DNA from 4 places in the Proteus sp. fly-1089 genome. Region 2 is predicted to be linked to each of the others. Evidence: predicted binding sites of a transcription regulator. Region 2 holds the regulator's gene; each other region holds the start of a gene.
The links. Region 2 encodes Fur, which represses iron uptake genes when iron is present. Its sites were predicted from a motif close to ATAATAATGAGAACNACTATCAA; they were not measured.
Positions count from the first base shown of each region.

Region 1 (4,141 bases), on a different contig from region 2:
ATCCATTTCACCATCACCTTTACTTGCTTCAATTGGATTAGAAAGTGCGGCTAGGGTAAAGGTTTCTTTTAAGCTATCCCATGTTTCACCAAAAGCGTCACTAATTTCACCCCAAAGATCGAATTCTTCAGGATCAAAAGGCTCGTTCACAATGCTTTCCGCGGTATAAAGGGTATTTAATGTTCCTACAACCACTTCTTTTGCCATCGCCCCTGTGACTAAACCTACCGTTGCTTGCCAGTTATCGTTATGAACACCAATAGGTTGCAATAATGGTGTGATCACTTTACTGACCGATGCTAATGCAGAGTCATTGATGTTATCGGCAGGTTTACCTGAGAAGGTAAAGCTATTTAATGCACCGATAAACATACTGGCAATAATAATGACTTTACCAGCACGTATTACGAAGCCTTTTAAACGTTGCCAAGTTTGCATCAATAAGGTTTTTAGATGAGGCACATGGTAAACAGGCAGTTCCATCACGAAAGGTGAGGCTTCACCACGCATAATGGTATGTTTTAGCAGTAACCCCGTCAAAATAGCGACAACAATACCCAGAAGATAAAGCGAGAAAACCACACTCGCGCCATTTTTACCAAAGAAAGCGGCGGCAAAAACAGCAAAGATAGCTAAGCGTGCACCACAAGACATAAACGGTGCCATTAATACTGTGATTAATCGTTCTCTTGGAGCATCGAGGGTACGTGCACCCATAATGGATGGTACGTTACAACCAAAGCCGACAATCAGCGGTACGAATGATTTACCCGGCAGACCCAAAGCCTGCATCAATCTATCCATTACAAAAGCAGCTCTAGCCATATAGCCAGAATCTTCAAGGATAGATAAGAACAAGTACATCATCCCGATTTGTGGCACGAGAGGAAGAACAGTATTGATACCACCACCGACACCTTGTGCAAGGAAAATGGTTAACCATTCTGGAAAGTTAAAGGTTGCACCAATCCATTGAATACCATGAATAAAGATGGCTTCAGATCCACCTTCAAAAGCGGGTTGTAATGCACCACCGATGTTAATCGCCAAAACGAACATTAAATACATTACAAACAGGAAGATAGGTACACCTAACCAACGGTTTAATATCACTTTATCGATATTTTGTGTCAGGATATTTGGCTTAATAGACTCCATATTAATCACAGTATGACAGATGCGTTCAATATTTTGATAACGGGCATCTGCAATGACTAATTCGGGTTCATTATTGTGTTCATCTTGAATTCGCTGACGAATAGCTTTGATATCTTCGGTGGTAACTTGAGCACGCTGATGGGTATAAATATCCCCTTCTAAACACTGTAATGCCATCCACCGACGTTGCTGTAAATTAAACTCATCATGGTTAATTTTTTCAGCGAGCGCTTCGACTTCATTAAGTAACCATATTGGGTAGGATGTGAGTAATTCTTGTGGTTTTTTCTTTTCAGCAGGAAAAGTGTCAATCGCGTCTTTGAGCTTATCCATTCCCGATGCTTTTGTTGAAACCATAGGAATAACAGGGCAACCCAGTTGCTCAGACAACGCTTTGATATCAATTTGCATATCTTGATGTTCTGCAATATCGAGCATGTTTAATGCCACAATGCAGGGAATGCCTAACTCAAGAAGCTGTAATGTCAAATAAAGGTTTCGTTCAAGATTAGAGGCATCAACAACGTTAATCAGCATGTCGGCTTCATTACTTAAAATGAAATGACAGGCAATTTGCTCATCAAGCGATGTCTGTTCTGAGATTGTCGTTAAAGAGTAAGTGCCGGGTAAATCGACGAGCTCAATTTTATGATTTGTCGTTGTGAAACGACCAACTTTGCGTTCGACCGTCACACCCGCCCAGTTACCTACGCGCTGGCGAGAGCCTGTTAACTGATTAAAAAGTGTCGTTTTACCAGCATTGGGGTTGCCGATAAGGCCTATAGTGAGAGGAGTCATAATAGTGATGCCAATAGTTGTCTTGCCTGGTTGAATGAGAAATAACGATTATTTTTCGTTATGAACCACTTCGCTAAGGTTAATAAGTGCGAGATCTTTTTTTCTCAAAATGAGGGATACTCGGTGCGTTTCTATTTGAATAGGGTCACCCAGTGGTGCGATACGAATAACGTTAAACACAGCGCCAGGCAACATACCTAAAGATAGCAACTTCTGCCTGTATGCAGGGCTAATCTGAGGTGAGTAGCTCAAGATTTTATAACTGTGATTTGGGATCAGTGACATAAATCGTTCTTCCACGAATATTGATACAAAAAATAATGATACTGATAATTATTAACGTATATAAAAATTCACATAATAAGAGTCAGGATAATTATAATAAATATTTTTAATGCTAATGAGAATTATAATTATCTTTATTGGGTATAATTTAGCCTACTCTAGGCTTATCAACACTTGATTTAAATCAACCAGAGAAAAGATATTGGAAGGAAAACGAACTGTTTTCTCTATCTGTTACTAGACAAAAACAAAATGTGAAGAGTTGAGATATCAATGTAGCAACAAAATAACAATCAATTAATAATGTTAACTGATCACAAGATGAAAGTAGATTTCACTGAAATTAAAAGCGGGTTTCTCATTATTATTAAATAAGAAACCCGCATTAGGGTTATGAGATCGTTAGCTATTAGTGAGTCTGTTGGTGGCTAAAAAGCTGGTAAATATTGTTAGGGGTATAACTATTATCTTCGAATGAAACGACCCAATCTGTTATTAAATCTATATTGATAGGATAGATTTCACCTTCTTGCATCTCTTCAACATAAAATGGCACGTTGAGTAATTTGGCATAAACGATGTCTCCATCACGAGACTGTGGCACAAACCACATATGTTCAAGCTCTTTTTCTTCCTCTTCGCCATAAGGAATGCCGAACTTGATCATAAATTGCCAAGGGTTTTCAGCCTCTTCGGGTTTGTCTTTACCTAATAATTTGGAGAGAAAACCACTTTTTTTCTCAACAGATGGTTGATTGTAGTTATCAAACATAGAAACGAAGTATTCCCAGCGTCGCTTGGCTTTTTCAGACATCTCATAGGTTTCTTCATTGCTACGCAGTAGCATCATCGCTTGCTGCTCTTCATAACCTTTAAAGAAGGTTTCTAAAACAGGATTTTCTTCATTGGTTCTAAATAGCATAGAGGAAGGATGTTGATGATATTCGTCACGATCGGCTAAATCACCCAAGAAAACCCCATTGGGTGCACCTTCAGTGTCATAACGCATCTCTTCTAAAGGTCTAAGATTTTCGAGAGGTGTTGATTGATTGATATGGCGGATACCTTCTTCAAAAGGTAAGGCAACAAGATACTCTAAACCTGTTGATGTTTGTCCACAAAGCATTGGTTCTCCAAATTCGATTTGGCGATGATTAATGCTGTTGTTAACAAAGCAACGGAAGAGATCAGGAATACCATAGTAAGATTCAAGCATACTTGGAATAACTAAATCGACTTCTGTTAAGCCACAGCGTGCGAGCCCATGAGTATGGAACCAAAACATTGTTGGTGGATCGTTCTCTGTATCATAGACTGCATGAATAACATATAAGCTTTCTACTTCAGGATAGAGATCGGGGGTCTTTAATTGAAAACGGACCCACTCTGGTGTTAAGGCTTTACCTGCCGCTGATTCATCTAATGCCAAAACCATTTCGGGGGCAATAATATTTAGAAAATTCAGTTGATGACGGTAACTTGCTAAGGGATGTAACGCCTCGGTAAAGAGCGTTTCTAATAATAAATCTTGAGTAGTGGCATTTGCGTGCGCTAATAACTGCGGGGTCAGTTCATCTGTCGAATACATTGGGCGTATTTCATAATCTTCATCTCGAGGATAAAGACAGACAAAAAAATGTAATTCATTATCTCCATGTTGGCAACGATAGAAAAAACCATCATCAATATTTTCACTCAGATAATTAATTTCACCATCCGTATAATCCGTCTGCTCTTCTAGGCGTTGCTCAATAAGTGCATAGTTTAGTGGCTGTGCAGGAAAAGCCACTATACGAGAGGGCACTTTTTCTCCTTGCCCGGCTGCGATATCTAAGTACTGCTGTCTGTTATCCATATTTCTTATCACTCGTATATTAAAGATAGAAAAATAGAATATCAG
Region 1 is NZ_JBEETS010000007.1:130,967-135,107, forward strand. Features, by position in the region: gene feoB (Fe(2+) transporter permease subunit FeoB) at 1-1,956, opposite strand, end outside; gene feoA (ferrous iron transporter A) at 2,005-2,241, opposite strand; gene ABN080_RS14915 (DUF4026 domain-containing protein) at 2,651-4,096, opposite strand.
Region 1: feoA (ferrous iron transporter A) is a predicted target of Fur. The motif match lies at 2,351-2,373, and genes of this name have one in related genera.

Region 2 (4,141 bases):
TCACTATGTGGGGTATTATTGGGCGTTTCGCAATTTAGTCATTGGTATACGCCCTTTCACAGCAAAATTTATGGCAAAAGAACAAACTGATCGCACCACACTGGATTTGTTCGCAGATGAACGCAGACCTGGGCGACCTAAAACAAACCCGCTTTCTCGGGATGAACAGCTTAGAATTAATAAACGCAATCAATTAAGACGAGACAGAGTCAATGGTTTACGTCGAGTTGAATTGAAATTAAATGAAGATGCTGTGAATGCACTTAATGAGTTGGCGACTGCAAGAAATGTTAGCCGTAGCGAACTTATTGAAGAAATATTACTAGAACAATTGGCGCAAAATCACGCCTTGAAAATACATCAAAATGAGAATAGCTAGTAGCTAAACCACACAAATTTGACAGAATTACCCTGCTATTTTCGTCAAAATACGTTTTTTAGTTTTCTATTATGAAAACAAGATGTTTATTTTTCACTAGTAATTGTTCAAACACAGACAAATATACTCTAACTATTTCGAAGTGTGGCTAATTGGCAAGTAAAGGCGTTACTGTTACATACAAAGTATGTAATCAGTACGAATCAACGTAGTCAACAACGCGACAATTTGAAGTATAACGAATATAGAATAAAAGAGGTTATCTCACTTTATGGCAATCATAGGTATATTCTTCGGCAGTGATACCGGCAACACTGAAAATATTGCCAAAATGCTTCAAGAAAGACTGGGCGCTGATAATGCCGAAGTTCATGATATCGCAAAATCCAGTAAAGAAGATATCGAAGCATTTGATATTCTGTTACTAGGTATTCCTACTTGGTATTATGGTGAAGCACAATGCGATTGGGATGACTTTTTCCCAACACTAGAAGATATTAATTTTGAAGGTAAGTTGGTTGCACTGTTCGGTTGTGGCGACCAAGAAGACTATGCAGAATACTTCTGTGATGCAATGGGCACAATTCGCGATATTATCGAACCTCGTGGTGCTGTCATTGTGGGTCACTGGCCAACAGAAGGTTACCATTTTGAAGCCTCTAAAGGGCTTGCAGATGATAATCACTTTATCGGCCTTGCGATTGATGAAGACCGTCAACCAGAATTAACCGAAGAGCGTGTTGATGCTTGGGTTGCTCAAATCAAAGAAGAAATGAGCCTAGATGAAATTCTGGGATAAATAAATACTCAATATTGAGAATGATAATTATTCAATGGTGTGCTAAGATAGTGTGATAGGTAGGGGTGTTTATTTTTAAATATCATGCCTATAATCAATAAGGTTATTTATTCACCCGAGTGTTAATGAATCAACCCTATTAGTGAGCACAAAAATTAAATTCACCATTAGCAACAGGATTAAATCCGCATGACCGACAATAATAAAGCGTTAAAAAATGCTGGGTTAAAAGTTACACTTCCTCGCTTAAAGATCTTGGAAGTGCTCCAGGATCCTGAGTGCCATCATGTCAGTGCTGAAGATCTCTATAAAAAACTCATCGATATCGGTGAAGAGATTGGTCTGGCAACCGTGTATCGCGTCTTAAACCAATTTGACGATGCTGGTATTGTTACCCGACATAATTTTGAAGGTGGTAAATCAGTATTTGAATTAACTCAACAACACCATCACGATCATTTAATTTGTCTTGATTGTGGCAAAGTTATCGAGTTTACAGATGATGCGATTGAAGTGCGCCAAAGAAACATCGCTGAACGTCATGGTATCAAGCTTTCCAATCATAGCCTTTATTTATATGGCCACTGCGCTGAAGGCAATTGTAAAGAAGATAGCCACGCACATGATGAGAAATAATTCATTCTGGATAATCTCTCAGTAAAAAAAAGGAACTGTTCACAGTTCCTTTTTTATTACCTTAAATTTGAGGATAAAATAACTCTACTTAGGCACACTGATACTGTGTTTAATATGTTTTAAATGAACCACGATAGTAAATGTAACAATGACTAACAGTGACCAAGAGCCCCATTTCCCTGCATGCACAGCAGACCAAGCACCAATCTGGTTAGGATATTGCCAAACACCAAAAAATGTACCGAAATTCTCAGCAAGCCAAATAAAGAAACCTATCAGAACAAAAGCCAATAATAGTGGCATTTTTCGCTCTGTATCATAAGGCGTAAAATAAACCACACTACGAGCATAAAGACCTAAAATAAAAGCAGTTAAATACCAGCGATAATCACCGATAAAGTGATGAGAAAAGAAATTAATATAGATAGCGAGTGCAACTAAAGTTGCCATCCAATAAGGTGGATAATGTTCAATTCGTACTTTTAAAAAACGCCATGCTTGAATTAAATAACTTCCTACCGCGGAGTACATAAATCCTGTAAATAAAGGCACTTCCCACAATTTAGTGTAAGCAAAATCAGGGTATTTCCACGATCCAATTGCTGCTGATGTTTTAAATAATTCCATCACAAAACCAACGATGTGGAAAAAACAGATCGCTTTTAATTCATCCCATGTTTCAAGTTTTCCCCATACCATCCATAATTGGAAAGCAATAGCGAGAATAAGTAAAACGTCATAACGAGGTATCCCTAATATTCCTTTACTTGGTGTTGCAAATAAAATAAAAAAGAAAAATCCCGCAAATAAACAAGAACGCGCCTCTTTCACACCAAAAAAAAGAAATTCAACAATAAATCGTTTTATACCTTTAAAGGGCTTCAATGGTGGTTCTAATAAAAAATCATCCAATCGCTTTAACATGCTTCTTCCTGAAAACGTGCATTATCGAACTACATTCAATGCAGAATAATAAATAAGATGAGATAAAATGAATGGCAAGAAATTTGCCATAGAATAAAAAAACCTACAAGGATGAAAAGGACGAAAAAGGAAGGAATGAAAAAAATAAAGGTATTTACCCCCCACTACGATACCCACTCTGACTGCCTTTACTTAGGGTAAATACCTTACGCAAATTTTGCGAAATAACTGAAACACAAGAGATAAACATAACCCACTCACATTTATCTCAGACGACATGACATGACGACTTTACTTCATTACTTTTACTATATACTGCGATTTTAAAACGACTCTTTACTACTTTTTACTTCGACTCTTCTACTTCTTACTACTACTGACAATTTCACTTCATTAATGAGGTTTGTTTTTACTTATCGTAATCGTATTTAGCTTTTTTAGTTTTATTCAGGATAAAGTGTAATGAATACACTTTATCCTTATGCTGATATTAGAAAATAGTAAATGGCATTATCACGTTAAATTTAACGTCTTTTTCATCTTGGAAAATATTACCAAAACCACCTTCATAACTTGGAATATCGGAGTGGTTATCATAACGGGTATAGTGAAGTTTAAAGAGAGTGCCTTTAGCTCGACCTTCTTGAACCGTATACATAATATCCGCATTCCATGCGCTTTCTCTAATACGCTGACCTTGATCATAAATGGCTTTACCACTTGGCTTAGCATCCCATGCGTAAACATAAGAAGTACCTACCGCCCAGCCAGATAGATCCCAGTTTTTCAGATCGTACATTACACCCGCATAAAGTGCTTTTTCACCATTAGCGTTAAAGTCAGAACGACCATCCCACCAGACATCAAGACGACCATTAGATGTTGCCCAACCCGGAGTCATACGCTGTAAAAAATAACCTTGATTACCTTCAGCTTTAACCCACGTTCCTTCTACTTTGAAGTCAAATACATTGTAGGTATAACCAAAAGTCAGTGCTTGTAACCATGCCAGCCCATCATAAACATCATTAACGCCACCACCGGTCACTTTATCTTTAGCACCGTAGAATTGGTAAGACGTTCTTAATGCATTGTCAGCAATTGGGAAATCATAAGAAACTTTACCAAAATACTGATCGATATAACCATCGGCCTGACCAAATGCAGCTTCTAACACTAGGCTGTTTTTAAAATCATATTTGGCGCCGAAAGAGTGAAGATAGCTAATATTCGTTTCTAGATCAGCTTTGCGAAAGTTATACATATTCCGATACCATGGTGCTTTGTATTCATCTGTCCACATATAGGAGAAAGATAATTCACCACTTTTATCGAAATCGAAAACTGCTCCAGCTTCCGCCCCACGATAAGTTCCCGGTAAGAAGCTCCAGTGCGGGCGTAAT
Region 2 is NZ_JBEETS010000010.1:83,571-87,711, reverse strand. Features, by position in the region: gene ybfE (LexA regulated protein) at 71-379, shown strand; gene fldA (flavodoxin FldA) at 651-1,178, shown strand; gene fur (ferric iron uptake transcriptional regulator) at 1,368-1,814, shown strand; gene ABN080_RS17455 (DUF817 domain-containing protein) at 1,899-2,738, opposite strand; gene chiP (chitoporin ChiP) at 3,229-4,141, opposite strand, start outside.

Region 3 (4,141 bases), on a different contig from region 2:
TTCTATATGATCTTACCAGCGATAATTCATCGTTGCTGTCATTGTTCTACCTATTCCATAAAAGCATGCGGTATCACCAGCACAAGATGCAACATAATGTTTATTGGCAATATTATTCATATTTAATTGGATCTCAGCCCCTTTTAAAGAAGGTGATAATTCATCTAAAGAATAACCGATCATCGCATCATACAAGGTTACCGCAGGGACACTGATTGTATTTTTGGTATCACCTTGAGATACACCTACATATCTCACGCCAAAACCCGCTTTAGCCCCATTAAATAGCCCTGAGGTTTCATCATATTGACCCCAAAATGATGCCATATGCTTAGGAACTCTAGGTAACTCTTTTCCTTGAGTTCCTGAAATAATGGTCTTTTTGACCTCTGTATCGGTGTAAGCATAGCTACTGATCAATGAGATATTTTCAGTTAATTGGCTATTAATTTGTGCTTCAATACCACGGCTTCTAATTTCACCAACAGGCTCAAAATAGGCTTTTTCGGCATTATAGTTAGTAACATTACGTTGTTGTAACTGATAAATAGAGAGCATTGCTAATGTTTGCTGATTTGGTGTGAGGTATTTAATACCCGCTTCTAATTGGCGTCCTTCACTTGGCTCAAATGGCGCACTACCCGGTGCTCTACGGGTTTGTAAATTAGGCTCAAAAGAGGTGCTGTAACTTATATAAGGTGAAATACCATTATCAAAAGCATATAAAAGACCAGCACGACCCGTTAGTTTATTATCATCTTGCTGATCATATGTGGTTGCTAAGAAGTCATGAGTTCGTACTTGCGCCCAGTCTTGGCGTAAACCTGCAAGTAATATCCAATTTTGCCATTGGATCTGATCTTGTAGATATAACCCGATTTGATCGCGTTTTTGCAACTGATCGGTTGCAGGTTTTTGTAAGCTCATATTAATCGGATAATTATAATTAGGATCACGCCAATCCAAGTCGTACTCTGAGCCCATAGCTCGGCGTAAATTATCTTGATCTTTACTCCATTGATAATCAATACCCACAATCACAGTATGATTAAGTTTTGCAGTAGTAAAATCAGATTGCAAACGTGTATCTATTCCTAAAGTATCCGTTTTACGTTGTTCTTGTTGAGCTCTACGTTCGAGCACATAAGGATTGTCTTTTCTTAATGAGCCGAAAACAAGGTATTTATATTTTTGATTAATATGACTATAACGAGCATTTTGTATTATTTTGAGTGAGTCACTAAATTCATGTTCAAATTCATAGCCTACGCCATATTGTTGACGCCACGATTGGTGATAATCAGGATTGTTTACATCGAAATCAAAAGGAATAGTGCCTTCAGGTGTTTTTTTCACCGTACCATAAGCGGGTAAAAAGTTACGATAACCCGCTTCAGGCTCTTGCTGAATAAAGCTTAATAACGTTAAACGTGTTTGTTCATTAGGTAAAAAAGTAATAGCGGGAGCGAGGGCAAAACGCTCTTCTTTATAGTTTTTTATTTGAGTGTGTTGTGTTTTGGCAATACCATTTAGGCGATAAAGAATACGATTGTCATCACTTAATGCACCTGAAAAGTCGAATGCAGTTTCTGCCAATTTATCATTTCCAGCTCGTACTTGAATGTGGCGAATAGACGTTGCTGTGGGTCTTTTACTTGTCATTGCAACAAGGCCACCCGGGTTTACTTGGCCATAAAGAACAGATGCAGGCCCCCTAACAACTTCAACGCGCTCTAATAACCATGGATCAAGTGCCCCTGTTGATGATGAAGCTCCCATACCATAGCTTAAACCATCTAAGAAACGAGGTGCATAACTGTATCCACGAATAAAAACCTCGTCATTACGATTAGAACTTCCTCGATATTCGGTGAAAACACCCGGTGTATAGCGCAATGCTTGTGAAACGGAACTGACATCTTGCGCATCCATCTGATCACGAGTAATAACCGTAATAGATTGTGGCGTTTTTTCAATTTCAGTTGGTGTTTTATTTGTTGATAGTGTTTTTGTGGCAATAAAACCTGAAACAGGAGATTGTGGATCTTGTGATGGTTCAGCGGTGACAATTATCTTTTCAGATGTATTTTGATTAACTGTCGCATGAATTTGAACAGAGAGTAAACTTAAAGGTAAGGCGAGAATAACGCTAGCAACACAATTTTTGTTAGACACAATAGAACCCTTTGAATTTTTATTTTTTAATTTGAAATGCGGAAGGCATGAAAATATCACTCAATAAATATTAATGCTAATGATAATGATTATCATTCTATAAATTGTATTTATTAAGATTATTTGTTTATTCCAAAATGGAATAAGACAGAGAGATATTTGTTTTGTAAGGAATAAATTATGATACTTAAGGGAAATAGAGTGTGTGTGGAGAGATAAATTATTTCTTTATGATAGCGTTAATAACAAAAAAAACCCGCCAATTAAGCGGGTTTCATTATGATATTTAAAGCGAGATTATTTAGCAGGGATCGCTTTTAAAATTGCTGTTAATAACTGCCAGTATTGACCAACACTTTTAACATGAACACGTTCATCTGGTGAGTGAGCACCACGGATTGTTGGTCCAATAGAAACCATATCCATATCTGGGTAAGGTTTTTTGAACAGACCACACTCGAGACCTGCGTGGATTACCATGATATTTGGCACTTTATCAAACAGTTGTTGATAGGTATCACGAACTAAATGCATAACAGGAGAGTCTGCATCAGGTTTCCAGCCTGGGTAACCGCCTTTGGTTTCGATATCAGCTTTAGCTAGTTTTGCTAATGCAGTCAGCATGCTGACAACATAGGTTTTTCCGCTATCAATCAGAGAACGGATTAAGCAAAGGATTTCTACTTTATCGTCAACAATGCTAACAACACCGACGTTTAATGATGTTTCAACAACACCTTCAACGTCATCACTCATACGAATAACGCCATTTGGCATGGCATTAAGTAGGTTGATTAAGCGTTCTTGGCAGTCTGCCTTAAATACTTTCTTATCTGTTGTTGTATCAAGTAACTCGATTTTCAGATTTTTTTCAGCAATGGCTAATTCGCTTTTTAATAATGCTTCAAATTTCGCTTTTACTGTTTCTAGTTGGCTTACTTTATCTGCTGGAATTGCAAATACGATATTTGCTTCACGAGGAATAGCATTGCGCAGTGTACCACCATGGAAATCAATTAGTTTTAGTGATAATTCTTCTGCATGACCTGCTAAGAAACGTGCTAATAATTTATTTGCATTACCTAAACCTAAATGGATATCACCACCAGAGTGACCACCATTTAATCCTTTCAGTACCAGTTGCTTAACAACATGACCTGTAGGAATTGCTTCGTAAGATAGGTTTACAGTGGTTTTAACATCAATACCACCCGCACAACCCATGTAGATTTCACCTTCTTCTTCAGAGTCTGTGTTGATAAGAATATCAGCTTGTAACCAACCCGGTTGTAAACCAAAAGCACCGTCCATGCCTGTTTCTTCAGTCATGGTTAATAGAACTTCTAATGGGCCATGTTTTACGGTGTCATCAGCCAAAACTGCTAATGCAGACGCCATACCAACACCGTTATCAGCACCTAATGTTGTGCCTTTTGCTTTGATCCATTCACCGTCAACATAAGGTTGGATAGGATCTTTAGTGAAGTCGTGAACCGTGTCGTTATTTTTTTGTGGCACCATATCTAAGTGTGCTTGTAAAACAACTGTTTTACGATCTTCCATGCCTTTAGTTGCAGGCTTGCGAATTAAAATATTACCAACCGCATCGCGCTCAGCAAAAAGACCTTTTTCACTTGCCCATGAAAGAATGTGAGAAGCTAAAGCTTCTTCATGATGTGATGGATGTGGAATCGAACAAATTTTTGCGAAAATATCCCATAGTGGTTGTGGGGATAGAGTAGATAGTTCAGACACGATGGGTCTCCTCTAACAGCATCTGTGTTATTAATAGCCTACCGCTTTTTTAAGGGTTAGCTTTATTATTCTGAGCGTTATACGCCAATATAATTGAGAATATCACTTTCTTCTGATGAATGCGTCATTCTATTCACATCTCTATCTAAGAAATTAGATCTCTATTTGTATTCATTTTTTATATGGTTCATTTTTTAATCATAAAAAGAAA
Region 3 is NZ_JBEETS010000002.1:37,446-41,586, reverse strand. Features, by position in the region: gene ABN080_RS06705 (TonB-dependent siderophore receptor) at 13-2,175, opposite strand; gene pepD (beta-Ala-His dipeptidase) at 2,473-3,930, opposite strand.
Region 3: ABN080_RS06705 (TonB-dependent siderophore receptor) is a predicted target of Fur. The motif match lies at 2,249-2,271, and genes of this name have one in related genera.

Region 4 (4,141 bases), on a different contig from region 2:
TAAGTGGAGGCGCTTTTTATGAGCGTCTTATCGGGATGCCATCCGCCTTCCGTACTGCCGACTTAAGTTTATATCACCAATATACGCGAGCATTTCCTCAATTATTGGCATTACCTGAGTTTACGGCTATGTCGAGTGGACATTTTAATAGTGAAAAACTTATCGCGCTAAAACCCGATGTCATTATTGTGGCGGTTGGAACTTATCGTGCAATTAGTGTTAATGGTGTGCTGGATTTATTAACGAAAGCGAATATTCCCGTTGTGGTGTTTGATTTGAGCATCGACCCACTTAATAACACGCCAATTAGTACATCTATAATGGGAAATTTATTGGGCAATATTTCACAAAGCCAAGCCATGAATCAATTTCGTGAAAAGCAACTCAATTATATTTCTCAGCAATTAAGAAAAAAGCCACTTAAACGCCCTAATGTGTTATTTGAACGAGCCGCTGGTTTTACACCTGAATGTTGTCTTTCTTATGGTAATGGCAGTATGGGACAAATGTTACAAAATGCAGGTGGTCAAAACTTAGGTTCAGAATATATAAAAGGCACTTATGGGATTTTGAACCAAGAAACGGTGATTTATGCCAAACCGGATAAGATTTTTTTAACAGGGGCTGATTGGAGTGGCTATAACCCTTCAGGTGATTGGGTTAATTTAGGCCCAGGTGCAAATTTAGATTTGGCAAAACAGCAACTTGAAATTTTAATGCACCGACTTGCTTACAAAACACTCGATGCGGTTAAAGATAAACAAGTATATGCTCTTTGGCACTCATTTTATGACAGCCCTTTTGGTTTTATTGCGATATTACAAATGGCTAAATGGCTACACCCTGAGCGTTTTTCACACCTCGATGTAGACACTATTTTTTATGATTACCATACTCAATTTTTACCAGTGAAATGGGAAACGGGCTATTGGGTCACTTTGTTTGATCAAGATAAGGAATAATCATGTTTGATATCTATTCACCCGATCCTTTACGGGCAAAAATTGAGTCACAATCAGCAGGAAAAAGAACAATTTTATACTCAGCAAAAGGCCAACCTAACTATATGTATGTTGTTCCTTATTTTCGATTAAATGAAGTATCAGATAATCTTGATGATACAACTCACTCTGCATTTATTGTAAATGGAAAAGTTAAGAATGAGTTTTTCTATGCGTGTTATCCCGCTTCATTACATCAAGATGAATTGTTAAGTTTACCTAACCAAAAACCGGCGACATCATTAGATTTATTGAGCTTCCAGCAATATGCACAACATACAGGACGAGGATTTCATTTAAGTACACATGCAGAATGGGCTGCTTTAATGCTGTGGTGTCGCCACCACAATATGATTGAAGATGGTAATACGGATTATGGACGAAGCTTTCTTCACCCAGAGCAATCTGTTACTCGTGTTGATGGTAAAGAAGCTGGTGATATGGACTTTACCACAGGTGATCCCACGACAATAACGGGGCCACAATGGTCGAATTGGTATCATGATAATAGTGAGTTTGGTATTAGTGATTTATGTGGCAACCTTTGGGAATGGCAAAGTGGTATGCAATTAAATGCCGGAGAAATACAGATAATTAAAGATAATGATTCTGTATTTTGTGGTGATCCCTCAGTAATAGAGCAATGGCACTCAATAGCATTATCAACGGGACAATTATTACCAATCAATCATCCCAATAGCGCAAAATACGATGCCCCTTCAGATTATTGTGATGGAAATGCTGGTACTCCTATTTTATCAACTTCAATAAAACACTATAACGGCACACCAACAGATAATGGTTATCCTGCTGGATTAATGGACGGCGATTTTAATGCAATAACAGCAGAAGATAGTATTAAAATACCTACATTATTTAAAGAATTAGGATTATATCCAGCAATAAACCAACAGGACAATGATCAGGTTTATTTACGAAATTATGGTCAACGCTCTTTAATGCGCGGAGGCGCTTGGTATTCACAGCAAGCCGCAGGGATGCGAGCATTATGCTTAAGTCATAATCAGCATCATTTCAGCACTTCTGTCGGCGGTCGCCTTGCTTGGATTGATACAACCAGTTAATTAACCTAAAAAATTATTATTTATAGATATTTTTGCATAAATTAATTTACCTTAGTATCGATTATATGAATAATACTGCTAATAGTAATTATTATTATTCGGTGACTTATTGTGATTAATTTTCATGCGTTTAAATTAAAACCGGTGGCATTGCTCTGTTCTGCCACCCTTCCTTTTGTTTTGGCTACACAGGCTTTTGCGGAAGATGCAGCAAAAACAGAACAAGTAGAGAAGCTTGTTGTTAGTGCTCAAGCATTAAAAGTAAATACTAGTTTGCAAGAAACGCCTAAATCAGTTTCTGTGATTTCTCAGCAAGATATAGAAACTCATGCTCCACAAAAATTAGACGAAGCATTGCGTTATACATCAGGTGTTGTCTCTCAACCTTTTGGTGCTGATAACGATACTGATTGGCTCCGTATTCGTGGCTTTGAGGCGGCAACTTATCTCGATGGCAGTCGCCTCTTTCGTGATGGTTATTATACATGGCTACTTGAGCCTTATGGTTTTGAACAAATTGAAGTGGTAAAAGGTTCTTCTGCTGTATTATTTGGTGAATCGACACCTGGTGGTGCCGTTAACGTAGTACAAAAGAAACCCAGTTTTACTCCTCGTAATGAAGTCTTTCTTGAGGCCGGAAATAATGATCAACGAGGCTTAGGCTTTGATGTTTCAAGTGCCACGGATGATAAACGTGTGCGCTATCGCCTTGTTGGGTTAATGAAAAAATCAGACGGAGAATTATCGGGTACTGATAATGAGCGTATTTATCTAGCGCCAAGTGTTGCGATTAACCTGACTGACGATACATCACTCACTTTTATGGCAACCTATCTTCATGATGATGGTACGCCAACTAATCCTTTCTTCCCAGCAGCAGGCACATTAATTTCATCCCCTTTTGGTAAAATTAAGCCTTCTACCAACTTAGGTGAACCTGGGTATGATAAATATAAACGTACCCAAATTTCAGCAGGTTATTTACTTGACCATAATATCAATGATGTTTGGCGTTTTTCACAACGTTTAAACTATGGCTATAACGATTTGTTATTACGCAGTGTCTATGCTTTTCCTAATTCAGATATCACTGCAACAGAGCTAAGTCGAGGTGTTGTCTTCCGTGATGGTAAAAGCCAAAGTATCACTTTTGATAACAATATAGTCGGTGAATGGGATACAGATAATTTTGAGCACACATTATTAGCCGGTGCTGAATTGCAATATCACCAAACTAAAGGTGATGAACAAGATAATTATAGTTTTGATAAAATTAATCCGTGGAACCCAATTTACGGTAAATATACCCCACTTAACCCTGCTGATAATGTCAATCGTACTATCGATAAAACACAATATAGTCTTTATTCACAATATCAAACCAAATTTGATAGTCACTGGGTTGCCGTTGCCGGTGTTCGTCAAGATTGGGTAAAAACAGAAAATAAAGCGCAAACAAAAAATGAGGACAAATCACGTACTGATAGTGAATTTAGCCTCAATGCAGGATTAATGTATTTAGCAGATAATGGCGTATCGCCTTATATCAGTTATTCTGAGTCATTCGAGGTGATGAGCACCATTGATCCGGCAACTAAAGAGCTTTATAAACCACTCAAAGGTGACCAAATTGAAGCGGGTATAAAATATACGCCTGATTTTATGGATGGTTATTTTAATATTGCTTGGTTTGATATCACACAGAAAAATGCACTTGTTGCAAACCCAACAACTTTTGTTTCAACACAAACGGGTAAAGTCACCTCAAAAGGTGTCGAAGTTTCCAGTGAAGTGCAGTTGACTGAACGTTTAGCATTAAAAGCCAATTACACCTATACCGATATGCAAACGGATGACACTGGTAATAAAGGTAAACAGCAAGCGGGGTTAATTCCTAAACATACCGCTTCAGCTTGGGGAAGTTACACTATTCCAATTACAGGGACGCAAGATCTAACATTAGGTACTGGGGTACGCTATTTAGGAGAATCTAAAGATAACCCTAAAAGCAGTAATTTAACTGTTCCTAGTGCAACATTATGGGATATGGCAGCA
Region 4 is NZ_JBEETS010000001.1:669,090-673,230, forward strand. Features, by position in the region: gene ABN080_RS03135 (ABC transporter substrate-binding protein) at 1-962, shown strand, start outside; gene ABN080_RS03140 (hypothetical protein) at 965-2,086, shown strand; gene ABN080_RS03145 (TonB-dependent siderophore receptor) at 2,198-4,141, shown strand, end outside.
Region 4: ABN080_RS03145 (TonB-dependent siderophore receptor) is a predicted target of Fur. The motif match lies at 2,162-2,184, and genes of this name have one in related genera.